Regions from separate parts of the Rhizobium sp. CCGE531 genome, predicted to be linked through region 2. Evidence: predicted binding sites of a transcription regulator. Region 2 holds the regulator's gene; each other region holds the start of a gene.
The links. Region 2 encodes PhoB, which activates phosphate uptake and scavenging genes when phosphate is short. Its sites were predicted from a motif close to TGTCATNNANCTGTCAT; they were not measured.
Positions count from the first base shown of each region.

Region 1: the regulator PhoB is predicted to act here: its motif matches at 4,135-4,151, upstream of CCGE531_RS09690 (esterase-like activity of phytase family protein).
Region 3: the regulator PhoB is predicted to act here: its motif matches at 3,254-3,270, upstream of CCGE531_RS26035 (acetoacetate decarboxylase).

Region 1 covers NZ_CP032684.1:1,989,389-1,995,494, reverse strand. Annotated here, with positions in the region: gene CCGE531_RS09700 (succinate dehydrogenase assembly factor 2) at 1-158, opposite strand, end outside; gene recG (ATP-dependent DNA helicase RecG) at 332-2,437, shown strand; gene CCGE531_RS09690 (esterase-like activity of phytase family protein) at 2,480-3,973, opposite strand; gene CCGE531_RS09685 (DUF502 domain-containing protein) at 4,308-5,009, opposite strand; gene glmS (glutamine--fructose-6-phosphate transaminase (isomerizing)) at 5,187-6,106, opposite strand, start outside.
Region 2 covers NZ_CP032684.1:662,172-668,277, reverse strand. Annotated here, with positions in the region: gene argF (ornithine carbamoyltransferase) at 1-547, opposite strand, end outside; gene CCGE531_RS03330 (aspartate aminotransferase family protein) at 718-1,917, opposite strand; gene CCGE531_RS03320 (GcrA family cell cycle regulator) at 2,342-2,875, shown strand; gene phoB (phosphate regulon transcriptional regulator PhoB) at 3,027-3,710, opposite strand; gene phoU (phosphate signaling complex protein PhoU) at 3,741-4,454, opposite strand; gene pstB (phosphate ABC transporter ATP-binding protein PstB) at 4,506-5,321, opposite strand; gene pstA (phosphate ABC transporter permease PstA) at 5,335-6,106, opposite strand, start outside.
Region 3 covers NZ_CP032685.1:1,409,055-1,415,160, reverse strand. Annotated here, with positions in the region: gene CCGE531_RS26055 (cystathionine gamma-synthase family protein) at 1-127, opposite strand, end outside; gene CCGE531_RS26050 (class I SAM-dependent methyltransferase) at 466-1,251, shown strand; gene ppk2 (polyphosphate kinase 2) at 1,325-2,239, opposite strand; gene CCGE531_RS26040 (3-hydroxybutyrate dehydrogenase) at 2,336-3,124, opposite strand; gene CCGE531_RS26035 (acetoacetate decarboxylase) at 3,330-4,076, shown strand; gene CCGE531_RS26030 (patatin-like phospholipase family protein) at 4,115-5,272, shown strand; gene CCGE531_RS26025 (ABATE domain-containing protein) at 5,347-5,961, opposite strand.

The DNA of each region.
Region 1 (6,106 bases), 1.3 Mb from region 2:
AGCTCATCGAGCTCCGCCTCGGCGAGATGAGGCAGCTTGTTGTCGGCAAACTGGCCGAAGACCAGATCCATCTCGCGAATGCCGCGATGCCAGCAGCGGAAAAGGATGCGCCGACGACGGGGATCGAGATCGGCACTGCTGAGGGTAAGCCCAGTCATCAAAAACACCTTTATGTTGATGCGTCTCTATAAAACCAGCGGTTAAAGGTGGGAACCGATTTTTCTAAAAAAAGCACTTCGAAGGCAATTTTCCGGGGAGTGTTCGGCTCAATGCGGCCGAGTTCCCAGCCGCCCCTTGCCAAGTCCACCCTGCCCGTCGCATTTTGCCGACCATGCGTCCCGCCATCCTCGACCCGCTGTTTGCCTCTATATCCTCGCTGCCCGGCGTCGGGCCGAAGGTATCCGAGTTGCTGGTGAAGCTGCTCGACCGCGAAACGATCGACGATTGCCGCGTCATCGACCTTATTTTCCACGCGCCGCATTCGATCATCGACCGGCGCGAACAGCCGGGTATCGCCCGCGCGCCGCAGGGGGCCATCGTCACCATTACCGGCCGCGTCGATCGCCATCAGCCGCCGCCCAATCCGCGCAGCAATGTGCCCTATCGCGTCTATCTGCATGACGAAACCGGCGAGCTTGCGCTGGTCTTCTTCCGCGGCAAGGCGCAATGGCTCGAAAAGCAGCTGCCGATCGATGAAACCGTCACCGTCAGCGGCAAGGTCGACTGGTTCAACGGCCGTCCGTCCATGGTGCATCCGGACTATATCATGCGCGAGAGCGAGGCGGAAAACCTGCCGCTGGTCGAACCGGTCTATCCGTTGACTGCAGGACTCTCGCCGAAATTCCTGCGCAAGACCATCGAGGCGGCGTTGCCGCGCATCCCGCAACTGCCAGAATGGGATGACCTTGCCCTTGCCCAGAAGCAGGGTTTCCCCTCGATATCCGACAGCTTCCACATGCTGCATGCGCCAAGAGACGCGGCCGATATCGATCCGCAGGCACCAGCCCGCCGCCGGCTTGCCTATGACGAATTCCTGGCGGGGCAATTGTCACTTTCTCTGGTTCGCCAAAGGCTGCGCAAGGTTGCGGGACAGCCGGTGCTTGCAACTGGAGAAATCAGCGACAAGATACTGGAATCCCTACCCTTCTCTATGACGAATAGTCAGCGCGATGCAGTCGCCGATATTCTCAAGGACATGGCAGGCACCGAGCGCATGCTCCGGCTGCTGCAGGGCGATGTCGGTGCGGGCAAGACGCTGGTGGCGTTGATGGCGATCGCTGCCGTGATCGAAAGCGGTGGCCAGGCCGTGTTGATGGCACCGACCGAAATTCTCGCCCGGCAACATCATGCAACGATTTCAAAATTTGCAGCAAGTGCAAACCTTTCCGTCGAAGTCCTCACGGGCCGCACGAAGGGGCGCGAGCGGGATGCGATCCTAGAGCGCATTGCCTCCGGTGAGGCGCAGATCATCATCGGCACCCACGCTCTCTTCCAGGATAGCGTCGCCTATGCCAATCTCATGCTGGCTGTCGTCGACGAGCAGCATCGCTTCGGCGTTCACCAGCGCCTGCGCCTGACCGCAAAAGGCATCTCGCCGCATATGCTCGTCATGACTGCGACGCCCATCCCGCGAACCCTGGTACTCGCCGCCTTCGGCGATATGGATGTTTCCAAGCTCACCGAGAAGCCGGCGGGACGCAAGCCGATCCAGACGATCACCATCCCGAACGAGCGAACCGGCGATATTGTCGCGCGATTGAAAAGCGCGCTAACGGAAGGCAAAAAAGCCTATTGGATATGCCCACTTGTGGAGGAATCCGAAGAATCCGATTTAATGTCGGTCGAGGAGCGCCATGACACCTTGACCAAGGCGCTCGGCCCGGGCGTCGGCCTCATCCATGGCCGGATGAGCGGCCCGGAAAAAGATGCCGTCATGATGGCCTTCAAGAATGGCGAGATCCGCCTGCTTGTGGCAACGACGGTCGTCGAAGTGGGTGTCGACGTGCCCGATGCGACGATCATGGTCATCGAACATGCGGAGCGTTTCGGCCTGGCGCAGCTGCATCAGCTGCGCGGGCGGGTCGGACGCGGCGACGAGGCCTCGACCTGTATCCTGCTCTACAAGGGGCCGCTCGGGGAAACCGGCCATGCCCGGCTGTCGATCATGCGCGATACCGAAGACGGCTTCCGGATTGCCGAGGAAGATCTGAAGCTGCGTGGCGAAGGCGAGTTGCTCGGTACGCGCCAGTCCGGCACGCCCGGCTTCCGCATTGCCAGCCTTGAGGCCCATGCCGATCTTCTGGAAATCGCCCGGAAAGATGCCGCCTATCTCATCGAGCGCGACCCGGAGCTGACGGGCGAGCGTGGCATGGCGGTTCGCACCCTGCTCTATCTCTTCCGCCGTGACGAGGCGATCCGGTTCCTGCGGGCGGGATGAGCGGACGGACGCGTTTACCGCGTCCGTCCCTGTTTAAGAGCATTACTTGGCAGAAAGGCCGGGAATGGTGACCTGGAACACCTGGAACATGGTGTCGACATCGCCTCCGCCGTCACCCTTGTAGGCTGCGCCGACCTGATAGCCGTCCTGGGTCAGGAAGTCGTTGTCGTTGGCGACGAACAGGAAGTAATCATCCGGCTGCTTCGGATCCATGACGCTCAAGAGCGACATCGCCTCCCACTTTTCCGAGAGGTTGTTGCGGTCGCTCGGCGCGCCGTTGTGAAGGCCGAAGCGGGCGAGATCGGCGCTGTCGTTGATGTCGATGAACTGGCTGACTGCAGCCGGCTTCACCGAGGCTTCGAGAACGCCCTTGGGCGCGACCGGCTTGTCGGCATCGAACTTGCCGGCAATATCGGTGGCGGTGGAGACATCGACAGCGACGATGCTGCGGAAGAGCGACTTATCGCCTTTCACGCCATAACCGTTGTTGCTGTCACGCGCCAGCATCAGGAATGTCTGCGGCGAGAGTGCAACGATTTCGCTCTGGGCGGCGACCGCCGTCTTGCCCTTGGCATCGGTGAAGACCGGCAGCGGCACGACATATTCGTGAACCAGCTTCAGATTTGCCGGATCGGCGGCATCATAGACCAGCGCGCGGGTGTTCTGTCGTGTGGAGCTGGAATCGCCGCCATCCTGGCGAGTCGCGGACTGCAGCACGGCAATCAGGAACTTGCCGTCCGGCGTCAGCGACATCCCTTCCAGGCCCTGGTTGTTCTGGCGGCCGCTGGTCGGATCCTTCGGATCCGGAGCGGATTCGCCGGGACCGGGGTTGTTGGAGGCGAAGTTGACGGCGCCGTTGCGCATCGGCAGCAGCGCAGCCGGCGGAGGAGTGGCGGACATCATGCGGCCATCGGCGGCGAAGCGGTAGATGTAAGGACCGTACTCGTCGCTGATGAACATCGTGCCATCAGGCAGACGCGCGATGGCTTCGGTGTCGAGCGAGACCTTGCCGTTCGGCGCCTGGGGCAACAGCGGCATGCTACCTTCCGGATGGCGACTGCCATTGGCCGGGTCGAGGCCGGTCGTGTCGGCGCCCTTGTCGTCCTTCAGAAGCAGGGTGTCGGCAAGCTTGGCATCGACGCCTGCCTGCTCCTTGCCGGCCCGCGGCGTCGCACCGGGCGCGACCGGGCTCAGAGTGACGTCGATAGTGTTCAGGCGCGGACGATAGTCGGTCGTACCGACGGCATTGTAGCCGCGGTCCGGCAGCAGCCACAGCGAACCCTTGTAGGTACCGTCGGCATTGCGAACCCAGCTCTTGGCATCGATCGACATGCCCGAACCGGAACCGAAGGTCTCGCCGAACTTGTCACGCAGGTTGGCCGGGATGCGGCCGACCGCGACGCGTCCCTTGTTGACGATCGTCACGCCTTGGACCGCGACGGAGCTATCCGCGAGCGCCGCGACCGGCGCGGAGAAAACAAATGTGGCAAGCACGGCCGACAGCAGCGGCAAGCTCTTCGAACGCATATATCTCAAGACAATATCCTCCGATGAAAATCCGTATGGAGACAATGGCATCCATCTCCGGTCCGCTTTCGAACCGCATCGAAGAACAACAGCCCGGCGCCGACGCTCCGGACATTCGATGATGAGATACATTCGATTGCCTGTCCCCAACGACGATCTAAGGCGTCAATATGATAGGGACATGACAGTTCGCGCGATACGCGAAGTCAGGCGACCAGAGTGACAGGAACGGGTGTGTTTCTAAAGCATGTCGCGCGACAATATGCAGCGGTTTTGCGATAACGACATGCGCAAAATCAAGAGCCTAAAGCGCTTGGAGCGAATCTTGGAGCCGCGATGCGCTTTAAGTCAGGGACTTTATCGGAACAGGCCTGGGCGGTCCCTTCGCCGCGACCAGCTCTTCCTTGTATTCGGGCGAAACCAGGCCACCGGAAATCAGAAGCTTGGCGCCATCCTCAGGACTCATGTCGAGCATCGTGATCTTTTCGCGCGGAACGAAGACTAGAAAGCCGGCCGTGGGCACGGGTGTCGGCGGCAGGAAGACCGCGACCATGTCCTGGCCCATGGCGTTGAATTTCGAGGCGATCTCGCCCTTGGCATCCGTCGATACGAACACCATGGACCAGAGGCCGGGGCTCGGATATTCGATGAGACCCACCTTCTTGAACGACGTGCCCTGCTCCTTCAGGACGGTCTCGAAGATCTGCTTGACGCTCTTGTAGATGGTCCGCACCAGCGGAACGCGATTGACGATCGACTCGCCGAGGCGGACGATGCTCTGGCCGATCAGGTTCTTGGCGAGAAAACCGACGATCGTGATGAAGATCATCGCGATCAGCAGGCCGGTGCCGGGAACGGCAAAATTGAGATAGCTCTCAGGGTCGTAGCGCGCGGGAATATAGGGGCGGACCCAGCTATCGGCCCAATGCACGACGGACCAGGTCAGCCAGAGCGTGATGGCAATCGGAGCGCAGATAATCAAACCGGCCAGGAAATTGTTTCTGATCCGCGTGGTCAGGGACATTTTGATGAGCTTTTCAGTCATTCGCCGCTCGAAAACTCCGTTCGGTCGCCTACCGCTGACCGGTAAATCCTCCCCACCGTCGCCTTCGGAAAGACTGCCAGAAATTGGGGCGGCATTCAACCAGCCAGTCACGCCGCCATGCCGAACAGGCGCCCTGCTCACGACGACGTGACTGCGAAAGGAGGCCTGCGGAGAAGCCTATTCCACCGTCACCGATTTGGCGAGATTGCGCGGCTGATCGACGTCCGTACCCATGAAGACAGCTGTATGATAGGCAAGCAGCTGAATCGGCAGCGAGAAGATGATCGGCGCGATGATCTCGTCGACGACCGGCAAGGTAATCGTCGCCATCGTCGGCAATGTCGAGGCGGCTGCTCCCGCTTCATCCGTGATGAAGATGATTCGGCCGCCACGCGCCGCCACTTCCTGCATGTTGGAAACGGTCTTGTCGAAGAAGCGGTCATGCGGGGCGATGACGATGACCGGCATGTTCTCGTCGATCAGGGCGATCGGGCCGTGTTTCAGCTCGCCGGCCGCATAACCCTCGGCGTGGATGTAGGAGATTTCCTTCAGCTTCAGCGCGCCTTCCATGGCGAGCGGGAAGCTGGTGCCGCGACCGAGATAGAGTACATCCTTGAACTTCGAGATCTCGCGCGCCAGGCTTTCCATCTGCGGCTGGATGACATTCAGGACGTTGGCCATGATGCGTGGCATCTCGACGAGATGGCGCACCATCTCTTCCTCATCCTTGGCGCTGACGGTACCACGGGCGACGCCCGCTCCGATCGCCAGCGAAGCGAGAACGGCAAGCTGGCAAGTGAAGGCCTTCGTCGAGGCAACGCCGATCTCTGGACCGGCCATGATCGGAAACACGGCATCGGCTTCGCGCGCGATGGTCGATTCCTTGACGTTGACGACCGCACCGATTTTGAGACCATGATCCCGGCAGTAGCGCAGCGAGGCCAGCGTATCGGCCGTCTCGCCGGACTGGGAAATGAACAGCGCCGCCTGCGAAGGCAACAGGGGCATCTCGCGGTAGCGGAACTCGGAGGCGACGTCGATTTCGACCGGGAGGCGCGCGTAGCGCTCGAACCAGTATTTTCCGATCAAGCCGGCAA
Region 2 (6,106 bases):
CCGCCATGTTCATGCGATAGCCGAAACGAGCGGCGCCTTCGATCAGCGAATGCAGGACATTGTTGCCGTCGCCGGTCCAGGCGAGCGTCTTGCCCTTGATCGGGCCGCGATGCTCCTCGAAGGTCATGATATCGGCCATGATCTGGCAGGGATGCGTATCGTCGGTCAGCGCATTGATGACCGGAACGGTCGCATGTTGGGCGAGTTCCAGCAGGCGCGAATGATCGGTCGTGCGGATCATGATCGCGTCGACATAGCGCGACAGCACCTTCGCCGTGTCGCCGATCGTCTCGGCGCGGCCAAGCTGCATTTCGGTGCCGGAAAGGAACAGCGTCTCGCCGCCGAGCTGGCGCATGCCGACATCGAAGGAAACGCGGGTTCGGGTGGACGGCTTCTCGAAGATCATCGCCAGCATCTTGCCGGCCAGTGGCTTGTCGGCCGTGCCGGCCTTCTGCGCCTGCTTTCGCACGATCGCATCGTCGATGATATTGCGCAGCTCGGCAGCCGGAACGGCGGAGAGATCGAGAAAGTGTTTCGGAGAAGCCATGTCCTCACCTGTACTCCAGAAAAAACAATAACGCCCGCGTGGGGCACGCATAACCCCTTAAATCGCCATCGATTTAAGGGAAGGCTTATGCGATTTCTAGGTATTACCGCGTCCTTTGCGCGTCGCTTCGACGCGCGGCGCGGTAACCGCCCCGACTGCGGGCGTTGAGTTCAAGCCGATTTCTTGATGCGGGCAGAGCGCGCGCGTTCGGCGGCACGATCGAGACGTGCCAGACCTTCGCGCGCTTCGTCAGCGGTTACGACCAGCGGCGGCAGGAGGCGGATGACGTTATCGCCCGCCGGCACGCCCAGCAGGTGCTCGGCACGGATCGCCTGCAGCAGATCCGCCTGCGGTATTGCCGCCTTGATGCCGAGCATCAGGCCTTCGCCGCGAACATCCTCGATGATGTCGGGAAAACGGTCCTTCAGCGAGGCGAGGCCCTGGCGGAACACCAGAGCGATATCGCGCACATGCTGCAGGAAGCCATCAGCGAGCACGATGTCCAGCACAGCATTGCCGACTGCCATGGCAAGCGGATTGCCGCCATAGGTCGAGCCGTGCGTGCCTGCCTTCATGCCCGAGGCGGCCTCCGCCGTCGCAAGGCAGGCGCCCAGCGGGAAACCGCCGCCGATGCCCTTGGCAACCGCCATGATATCCGGCTTGATGCCGGCCCATTCATGGGCGAAGAGCTTGCCCGTGCGACCGACGCCGCACTGCACCTCGTCGAGAACCAGCAGCAGGCCATGCTCGTCGCAAATCTCGCGCAGGCCGCGCAGGAATTCGTTGGTCGCGGGACGAATGCCGCCCTCGCCCTGCACCGGCTCGATCAGGATCGCGGCCGTCGCATCGGTGATGGCGGCGCGAACGGCATCGAGATCGCCGAACGGCACCTGATCGAAACCCGGCGCCTTCGGGCCGAAGCCTTCGATGTATTTCTCCTGGCCGCCGGCGGCGATCGTCGCGATGGTGCGGCCGTGGAAGGCGCCTTCGAAGGTGATGATGTGGAACTTTTCGGGATGTCCCTTGGCGAATTGATAGCGCCGCGCCGTCTTGATGGCGCATTCCAGCGCCTCGGCGCCCGAATTGGTGAAGAACACCTTGTCGGCGAAGGTTACTTCCGTCAGCCGCTTCGACAGCTTTTCCTGGCCGGGTGCTTCATAGAGGTTGGACAGATGCCAGACCTTGTCGGCCTGCGCCTTCAATTCGGCGACCAGATGAGGATGGGCATGACCCAGCGAATTGACCGCAACGCCGGCTGCGAAATCGAGGTAGCGCTCGCCGTTTTCGGTAACCAGCCAGACGCCCTCGCCTCGCTCGAACCGCAGCGGAGCACGCAGATAGGTATCGTAAAGCGGCGCGGTCTCTGCCATGGCATATCTCCTCGATCACAACCCTAAGGACCAATCGCTTCCATACGATGAAACGGGTCCGAAAAAATCAAAAATGCCGCCTTGCGGCGGCCTGGGCACTATTGATGTTTTGCACCGCGATGTCAACAAAACTGGCGATTTAGCAGGTGCGAGAAAGCGCCCACGGCCAAAAGGGATGCGTTCGGCACTGCCTATTGCAGAAATGCCACGCCGGGGCAGCAAGTTGGGGAAAACCTCGAAATCGATTCCTCAAGATTCCCGCGACTCTTGTCACGGAGTCAGCCTCACACTAGGTTAAAAACCAATTGCTAGACTGCATGCGGCGGAACTAGTCACCACAATTTTAGAGCGTTTCGCGCCTCGATCCCATGCGAGGCAATGGTGAGGGATTCTGCCATCGGAAACGCGACAGCGGAGACAGGGCATGAATTGGACAGACGAACGCGTCGAAAAGCTGAAGAAGCTATGGTCCGAAGGATTGAGCGCCAGCCAGATCGCGGCGCAGCTTGGCGGCGTGAGCCGTAATGCCGTCATCGGCAAGGTGCACCGCCTGAACCTTCCCGGCCGAGCGAAGGCGGGTGGCACCGCGGCGGCTGCACGCACGCCAAAGCGCAGCAGTGCTGCGCCCCGCGCCCCGAATTACACGTCTCGCGTTGCAACCCGCACGGTTACCCGCCAGCAGGGCGCAACCATGCTCAAGGAAGAAATCGAGGTCGATGCCGTCAATGAAATCCAATATCGCCCGGCATCGAACGTCGTCGTTCCGATCTCCCGGCGTCTTGGCCTGACGGAGCTTACCGAGCGCACCTGCAAGTGGCCGGTGGGCGACCCGCTGAAGGACGATTTCCACTTCTGCGGCAACGAAAGCCCGGATGCGTCGCCCTATTGCGGCTATCATCAGCGCCTGGCCTATCAGCCGGTGCATGAACGACGTCGGCCGGCCCAGCCACGCGGCTGAGATCCCCATCGCGGAGATAAAAGAAACGGGCCCTTGAGGCCCGTTTTCTATTTCCGCCACTACTGCATAATTTTAAGGTGTTACAGCGACCTTAGCGCGTCTTGAAAGGCGCGCGGCGCTGTAATGTTGATGCCTGAGCGGGCTCTGCCGCTCAGGCTTCCATGGAGTAGCCCGCGCCGCGAACGGTGCGGATGACATCCTGCATATTGGAGAAATTGAGCGCCTTGCGCAGGCGTCCGACATGGACGTCGACAGTGCGTTCGTCGACATAGATATCGTGCCCCCATACGCCGTCCAGCAGCTGCGAGCGCGAGAAGACACGGCTCGGCGAGGACATCAGGAATTCCAGCAGGCGGAATTCCGTCGGCCCCAACCGCACTTCGCGGCTCTTGCGGTGGACGCGATGGGTTTCGCGGTCCAGCTCGATATCGCCGCAACGCAACACCGTGGAGAGAACCTCCGGACGGGCACGCCGCAGCATCGCCTTGACGCGGGCCATCAGCTCCGGCGTCGAGAACGGCTTGACAACGTAATCGTCCGCGCCGGTGGAAAGCCCGCGCACGCGCTCGCTTTCCTCGCCGCGGGCCGTCAGCATGATGATCGGCAGGCGCTCCGTCTCCGGCCGCATACGCAGCCGGCGGCAGAGCTCGATGCCGGACACGCCGGGGAGCATCCAGTCGAGGATCAGGAGATCGGGGATGCGCTCCTGAAGACGCAGCTCGGCCTCATCGCCTCTGAGGATGGTGTCGACCTCGAAGCCTTCGGCCTCGAGATTGTAGCGCAGCAGAACGCTCAGCGCTTCCTCGTCTTCTACAACAGCAACTCTCGGAACCATGCGCCTTTGGTCTCCTTTTTCGCTTCCAGATTATTCCGTCACCGCGCCGACGGTGTTGGCGGTATCATCCTTCGGGCGCTCGCCTTCGGGCTGGGCGCCGGTCGCCATGTAATAGATCGTCTCGGCGATGTTGGTGGCATGGTCGCCGATGCGCTCGATGTTCTTCGCGCAGAACAGAAGATGCGTGCAGGTGGTGATGTTACGCGGATCTTCCATCATGTAGGTCAGCATCTCGCGGAAGAGCGAGGTGTACATGGCGTCGATTTCCTCGTCGCGCTCACGGATCGATACGGCCTTGTCCGGCGAACGGGTGGCGTAGACGTCCAGAACTTCCTTGAGCTGGCTCAGCGCCAGTTCGGAGAGGTGCTCGATGCCGCGGGCGAGACGGCGCGGAACGCCGGTGCCCTGCACGGCGATGACGCGCTTTGCGGTGTTCTTGCCGAGATCGCCGACGCGCTCCAGGTCGGAAGCGATGCGGATCGAGCCCATGATCTCGCGCAAGTCTGCCGCCATCGGCTGCCGGCGTGCGATGGTGACGATCGCCTTGTCGCCGACTTCACGCTCGGCATGGTCGAGGATGACGTCGTCTGAGATGACCTTCTGCGCAAGACCGGTATCGCTTTGGACCAATGCGCGAACGCTGTCGCTGACCATCTGCTCGGCCAGGCCGCCCATCTCCGCAATGCGGCGCGTCAGGAACTTCAGGTCTTCGTCATAGGCAGAGAGAATGTGAGTGGAGACCATTTTTCTATCCTCAAGGTGAACTGTGTGAAAGGGTCCGCGCGCTTGATATCATCAACCAAAACGGCCCATGATGTAATCCTGCGTGCGGAAATCGTCGGGATTGGTGAACATTTTATCGGTATCGTTCTCCTCGACCAGATGGCCGAGATGGAACATTGCGGTGCGCTGCGAGACGCGGGCTGCCTGCTGCATGGAATGCGTCACGATGACGATCGTGAAGTTTTCCCGCAGCTCATGGATAAGATCCTCGACCTTTGCCGTGGCGATCGGATCGAGCGCCGAACACGGCTCGTCCATCAGGATGACTTCCGGACTGACGGCAACGGCGCGCGCGATGCAAAGGCGCTGCTGCTGACCGCCCGAAAGGCTCGTGCCGGCATCATGGAGCCTGTCCTTGACCTCGCCCCACAGGCCCGCCTTCTGCAGGCTGGTCTCGACGATATGATCGAGATCGGCCTTGGAGCGATGCAGGCCATGGATGCGCGGCCCGTAGGCGACGTTCTCGTAGATCGACTTGGGAAACGGGTTGGGCTTCTGGAAGACCATGCCGACACGCGCGCGCAATTCCACGACATCGATGTTGTTGTCGTAGACGTCCTGATCGTCGAGCGTGATCTTGCCGGTGACGCGGCAGGTCTCGATCGTATCGTTCATGCGGTTGAGGCAGCGCAGGAAGGTGGACTTGCCGCAGCCGGAAGGGCCGATCAGCGCCGTCACCGTATTGGCGCGGATCTTCAGATTGACATCGAAGAGCGCGCGCTTATCCCCGTAAAAGACCGAAACGTCCTGGCCGATCATCTTGTAGGGGATCGTCGTCATTTTCTTGGCCAGTGCTTTTTCGCTTGCGGCTTCGCTCATCATGTTCATTCCTCGGCCCTCCCTACCAGCGCCGCTCGAAGCGGCGGCGCAGCAGGATGGCGCCGATGTTCATCGCGACGAGGAAGAAGAGCAGGACGATGATGGCCCCGGACGTTCTTTCGACGAAGGCACGCTCGGCCTCGCTCGCCCACATGTAGATCTGCACCGGCAGCGCCGTCGAAGGATCGAGGGGCGATGTCGGATAGTTGGCGACAAAGGCGACCATGCCGATCAAGAGCAGCGGCGCCGTTTCGCCGAGCGCATGGGCAAGCCCGAGGATGGTGCCTGTCAGGATGCCTGGCATGGCAAGCGGCAGGACATGATGGAAGACCACTTGCATGCGCGATGCGCCGAGGCCGAGCGCGGCGCTGCGGATCGACGGCGGTACGGCGCGCAGCGCCGAACGCGTGGCGATGATGATCATCGGCAGCGTCATCAGGCTCAGCACCAGCCCACCGACGAGCGAAGCCGAGCGCGGCAGCCCCATTATGTTGATGAATACCGAGAGGCCCAGCAGGCCGTAGACGATGGAAGGCACGGCGGCGAGGTTGTTGATATTGACCTCGATCAGGTCGGTCAGCCGGTTCTTCGGCGCGAATTCCTCCAGATAGATCGAGGTGGCGACGCCGACGGGAAGAGCGAGCACGAGCACGGTCAGCATCAGATAGAGCGAGCCGATCAGCGCGACGCCGAGGCCGGCGGCTTCCGGGCGGCTGGAATTGCCCGACAGGAAGAGACCGCTGTTGAACGCCTTGTACAGGGCGCCGCTTTCGCTGAGCTGCTTCATCCAGGCG
Region 3 (6,106 bases), on a different replicon from region 2:
TCAGGAAAACGGGCGGCTTGACCGCGCCCTCGGACAGCTCCGGGTCGTAGCCGTAATTCAGCATCTGGGTTTCGGGATGCAGGGCGTGGTTGCCGATATGCGTTTTCGAGGGATGCGGCGCAGTCATGACGGTCTCCTCGGCCGATGATGTGAATTTTAGACTCACATTATACATCACTTAAGATGTCGGCTCGCTATTCGCCATTGCCTGCGATGCGGTTTCGATATTGGGGCTGATATAGGCTGGAACTATCCAATCCGCGCATCACTATCCGAAATACGACAGAAAGGGCGCTATATCGGTTAGTACCGCTCGTCTTGACACAGTCCCATCCCAGTTTTCGGAAGCTCACGAGTTCGCGGCGCGCGGTTCGTGCAGAAACGGTGCATTTTTCGACCGGCTGATCACTATCGATGAGGGCGTCCGATCGCGAAATGCACGAAGAAAACTAGTGAGGTCCACATTTGAAATCGGGCGTTCGAAAATTTGTATTTCGCGATCTTCAGAAAATCGATGGTTATATCGACCCGCCGGATGCGCTTGTCTTCCTGTCGTTGATCGAAAAGCAAAGGCAGGAGAAACTATATGGCGGTCTCGCCGAAATCGGGGTCTATTACGGGCGGTCCTATTTTTTGCTGCGCAAGATCAGCGCACCCGATGACAATGTACTTGCGATCGACCTCTTCGACATAGAAGCGGATGGTGCGCAATATCAACGCTTCCTCGACAATGGAAGATCACTAGGCATTCCTGTCGATGAAGAACTCGTCATAACCGGCGACAGCACCAGGCTCGATCCGCAGGCCGTCATCGACAAGGTTGGGCAGGTTCGTTTTTTCAGCGTCGATGGAGGACATTTGCTTCGCCACATCGTTGCCGACAGCCGGTTGGCGAAGAGCGTGCTGGCCGATCATGGCATCATCGCTTTCGATGATACGTTCAATCCCGCTTGGCCGGAGGTGACGATCGGCGTCTCGGATTTTCTACGCAGGAACAGCGATACCTTTGCTGCCTTTTGCATGACGAAGTACAAGACCTATGTCTGCCGGCGGGATTTTCATGAAGTCTATCGAGCCGCACTTAGCGCGGCGCGGCATCTCATGCCTTTCGAGCATGCCGAGATGGATTTTCTCGGCTCGAAAGTCCTCAGGCTGCACAATCCCATCAACCGAAGAGTTGCCTATGAGCTCCTGCGGCGGCTGGGCTTGGGCGCCATATCCGAATGGGCCTACCGCCCGGTCCGACCTTGAGCCGGCCTTGCTTGCCGGTGGCGGAGTTAGGAGTTGAGGGGCCTGCCGGAGACGGACCCCTCATCGTTCCCAGTCAGTAGACTTCGGGCACGTACATTTCCGGCGGAACCGGTGTGCGATGATAATCTATATTCCGCAGGCGCTCGGGCAGGACGATTTCCGGCTTCGGCACGTTTTCGTAGGGAATCTGTTTCAGGAGATGCGCGATACAGTTGAGACGCGCCCTCTTCTTGTCGACGGCCTGGACGACCCACCACGGCGCTTCCGGAATATGCGTGCGATCAAGCATTTCTTCCTTTGCCTTGGTGTATTCTTCCCAGTGCACGCGGCTCTGTAGATCCATCGGCGAAAGCTTCCACTGCTTCAGCGGATCCTGGATGCGCATGTTGAACCGGAATTCCTGCTCCTCGTCGGTGATCGAGAACCAGTATTTCAGGAGAATGATGCCGGAGCGAACCAGCATGCGCTCGAAATCCGGCACGGAACGGAAGAATTCTTCCAGCTCGTCGGGCGAGCAGAAGCCCATGACGCGCTCGACGCCGGCGCGATTGTACCAGCTGCGGTCGAACAGCACCATTTCGCCTGCTGTCGGCAGGTGGGCGGTGTAGCGCTGGAAATACCACTGATGCTGCTCGCGCTCGGTCGGAGCCGGCAATGCGACGACGCGGCAGACGCGCGGATTGAGGCGCTGCGTGACGCGCTTGATGGCGCCGCCCTTGCCGGCGGAATCGCGGCCCTCGAACAGTACGACGACCTTGAGCTTCTTGTACTGCACCCAGTCCTGCAGGCGCACCAGCTCGTGCTGAAGGCGGAAGAGTTCGCGGAAATAGACGCGGCGGTCGAGCGCCGTTTCGCCTTCGCCGATAAGGCCCTCTGCGACCAATTCGTCCATCCGGTCCTCTTCGAGCTGCATCTCCAGCTCTTCGTCAAAGCTATCGACGATCTCATCCTTGATGCGGCTGAGCGGATCCTGTGTTTCATCGGTCATTATGCGCCTCCTGCTCTGTTTTCATGTGACTGCAGCAGCCTTCGGCTGCAGGAAGCCGGCCCGTTCTTCGAACATGTGCCGGCTATGATCTTGCTATTATTCGGCAGTCCAGCCGCCGTCGACGGAAAGCGTCGTGCCGGTAATCTGCTTGGCAGCGTCGCTGCACAGGAAGACCGCGATGGCCGCGACCTCGTCGACGGTCACGAATTCCTTTGTCGGCTGGGCAGCGAGCAGCACATCGTGCTTGACCTGCTCTTCCGTCATGTTGCGCGCCTTCATCGTCTCGGGGATCTGCTTCTCGACGAGCGGTGTCCAGACATAGCCGGGCGCGATGGAGTTGACGGTGACGCCGTTCTGAGCGGCTTCGAGCGCGATGGTCTTGGTGAGGCCGGTAATGCCGTGCTTGGCCGAGACATAGGCCGACTTGAAGGGCGAGGCGACCAGCGCATGCGCCGAGGAGGTGTTGATGATGCGGCCCCATTTGCGGGCCTTCATGCCGGGGATGGCGGCCTTGATGGCGTAGAAGGCGGCAAGGAGGTTGATGCGGATGATCGCTTCCCACTTGTCGTCGGGAAATTCCTCGATCGGGGCCACGAACTGGATGCCGGCATTGTTGACGAGGACATCGAGGCTGCCGAAGGCTTCCTCGGCTTCACGCACCATGGCGGTGACCTCTTCGCCATTCATCATATTGGCGCCGGAGTAGCGGCACTTCACGCCGAAATCGGCTTCGATGGCAGCCCGTTCCTTTTCGATCGCATCGGCATCGCCGAGGCCGTTGATCGTCACATTCGCGCCTTCGGCGGCAAAGGCGCGCGCGATCGCAAGGCCGATACCGCTCGTCGAACCGGTGACCAGCGCATTCTTCGAAATCAACGAACCCATAAGGCTACTCCCGCAATCGCGATGACATGGTTGGGTAAAGGGAAATGCTCAAGATAAGCGCACACTGCCAGCCGGATATGTCGCTTTGATAACAGTGGCAGGTTCGCTCCCGCGCAACCATTTGGCAGCTGACACTTCACTGTCATGCAACCGTGCAAGTTTCCGCTCCGGTGCCCGGCGATTTCCTCCAACGACGGAAAATACGATGAAGGTCGAAGACATTCTCAAGCATGCCTATGCGATGCCGCTGACCAATCCTTCCTATCCCCCAGGACCCTACCGGTTCTTCAATCGCGAATATATCATCATCACCTACCGCACCACGCGCGAAGCGCTTGAGGCTGTCGTGCCGGAGCCGCTCGAGATCGACGAGCCGCTGGTGAAATACGAGTTCATCCGCATGCCCGACTCCACCGGTTTCGGCGACTATACCGAGACGGGACAGGTCATTCCCGTGCGATATCGCGGGCAACGGGGCGGTTATGTCCACTCCATGTATCTGGACGACGATGCGCCGATCACCGGCGGCCGCGAGATCTGGGGCTTTCCCAAGAAGCTGGCCAATCCGAAGATCGTCAACGAAGGCGAGGTCATCGTCGGCACGCTGCATTACGGCAGCGTCCTCTGCGCCACCGGAACGATGGGTTACAAGCATAAGCCGGTCGATCAGGGACCGCTTCTGGCCGCTCTGTCCGAGCCCAACTTCCTGATCAAGATCGTGCCGCATGTCGACGCCAGTCCACGCATTTGCGAGCTCGTGCGCTATTATCTGACCGATATTACCATTAAGGAAGCCTGGACTTCGCCCGCCGCCCTCGATCTCAGGCCGCATGTCATGGCCGATGTCGCGCGGCTGCCGGTTCTCGAAGTGGTTTCGGCCGTTCATTTCACCGCCGATCTGACGCTCGGGCTGGGCGAGGTCGTTCACGACTATCTCGCCGAGCGCAGGTAATCGAAAGCCTTATTGTTAGACCATAGTGGAGACGGACCGTGCTCGAACGAAACACCAAGGCGGCAGCGCCGACCATCCCGGAAATCGCCGCGCAATATGATCGCGTTGCCCTGGTCTTCCAGGGCGGCGGCGCGCTCGGCGCCTATCAGGCCGGCGTTTATCAGGCGCTTGCCGAAGCAGGATGCGAGCCCACCTGGCTTTCGGGTGTCTCGATCGGCGCGGTCAACGCGGCGATCATCGCCGGCAATGAGCCGAGCCGGCGCCTGCAGCGCCTCGAACAGTTCTGGCAGATCATCTCCGGCCGCAAGATCTGGGCCTATACGCCGGAAGGCGATTTCTTCCGCGATATCCGCAATCGCACCAGCTCGTGGATGACGATGACCATGGGTCAGCCCGGCTTTTTCAAGCCGCGCTTCCCCAATCCCTGGCTGGAATTGCCGGGAGCCGAAGGTGCGACCAGCTTCTACGATTCAGCGGAGCTGAAGAAGACGTTGGAGATGCTGATCGATTTCGACCTGCTGAACGATGGCAAGAAGCGCTTCAGCGTCGGCGCGGTGAATGTCCGCACCGGCAATTTCGTTTATTTCGATACCGACAATCTTCGCATCGGCCCCGAGCACATCATGGCGAGCGGCGCCCTGCCGCCCGCCTTGCCGTCGGTCCGCATCGAAGGCGAGTATTATTGGGACGGCGGCATCGTCTCCAACACGCCGCTGCAATATCTGCTCGATCAGGAGGAAGACCGGAGCTCGCTCGTGTTCCAGGTGGATCTGTTCAGCGCCCGCGGCGTGCTTCCGCGTAGCATGCCGGACGTGCTGTCGCGTCACAAGGACATCATGTATTCCAGCCGCACGCGGCAGAACACCGACAATTTCAAGCGCATTCACGGGCTGAAGATGAAGCTCCTGGGTGCATTGAAGCGCGTTCCGAAGGATCAGTTGACCCGGGAGGAGGAAGAGCTGATTGCCGATTATTCCGATGCCGGCGTCGTCAACATCGTGCATCTGATCTACCAGCACAAGAACTACGAAGGCCACGCCAAGGACTATGAGTTCTCTGGCACCTCGATGCGCGAGCATTGGGATATGGGACTGGAGGATACCAAGCGCACGCTGCGCCATAGCGAATGGCTGCTGCCGCCCTTCACCGACGATGCCGTCGCCATCCATGATTTGCACCGGGAAGATCCGGTCTGAGCCGAGGTTTCGAGCGAATAGATAGTGCGGGCGACCGCGCCGGCTTTTGAAAGGGCCGGCGCGGTCGCCCGATATTAGCTTTGCTTGAGGCGATGCCGATGGGCAGCCTGCTTGGCACGGTTGCCGCACATGGCCATGCTGCACCAGCGTCTGCGGTGGCCGCGCGTGTGGTCGACGAACATCAGCGTGCATGCGTGGCCTTCACAGGCCTTCACGTTTGAGAAATCTTCCGTGCAGACAAAGCGGGCAAGCGCCTCGCCGATCGGTAGCAGAAGCGCATCCGGCGAGCGCCATTTTCGCGCCGGTTGAAAGTCGAGGCCGGCACCCGCCTCTTTCGCCACGATACGCCCAAAGCCCTCGTCGCGTTCCAGCAGGCGATTCAGAGGTTCCAACTCTCCCAGCATGCTCGAGCCCAGCGGCCTGCCCTTGTGCGTGTGTACGAAAGCTCTGAACCACTCGCGCAAGGCTCGCGCCTGATCGGCAACCTTGTCGAGTTCGCTAGGCAGCGCCTGTTTGCGCATGGCTGCGAGCGTCTCTGGCGCTACCAGCCCAGCCTGTTCCAGCCAGCGAAGAAAACCTTCACCATCCTCGAGCCAGTCAATTGGCACATCGAACGGCGTCGCCACCGAATTCAGGAAATCCAGCCCCAGCGTATCGCCGACAAAAATGGCGGGGGAGTGGTTGTCCATCTCAACTCCTAGTTTGGGCCGACGGGATGTCGAGCGCTTCTCGAAAATCTGCCTCGGATATAACCCGTCAAAAGTCGCTTGACAAGTTATGATCGCCAGTAGTAACCCTATTATGGCAATTTGAACGGTTACTTATCTCGAGTCA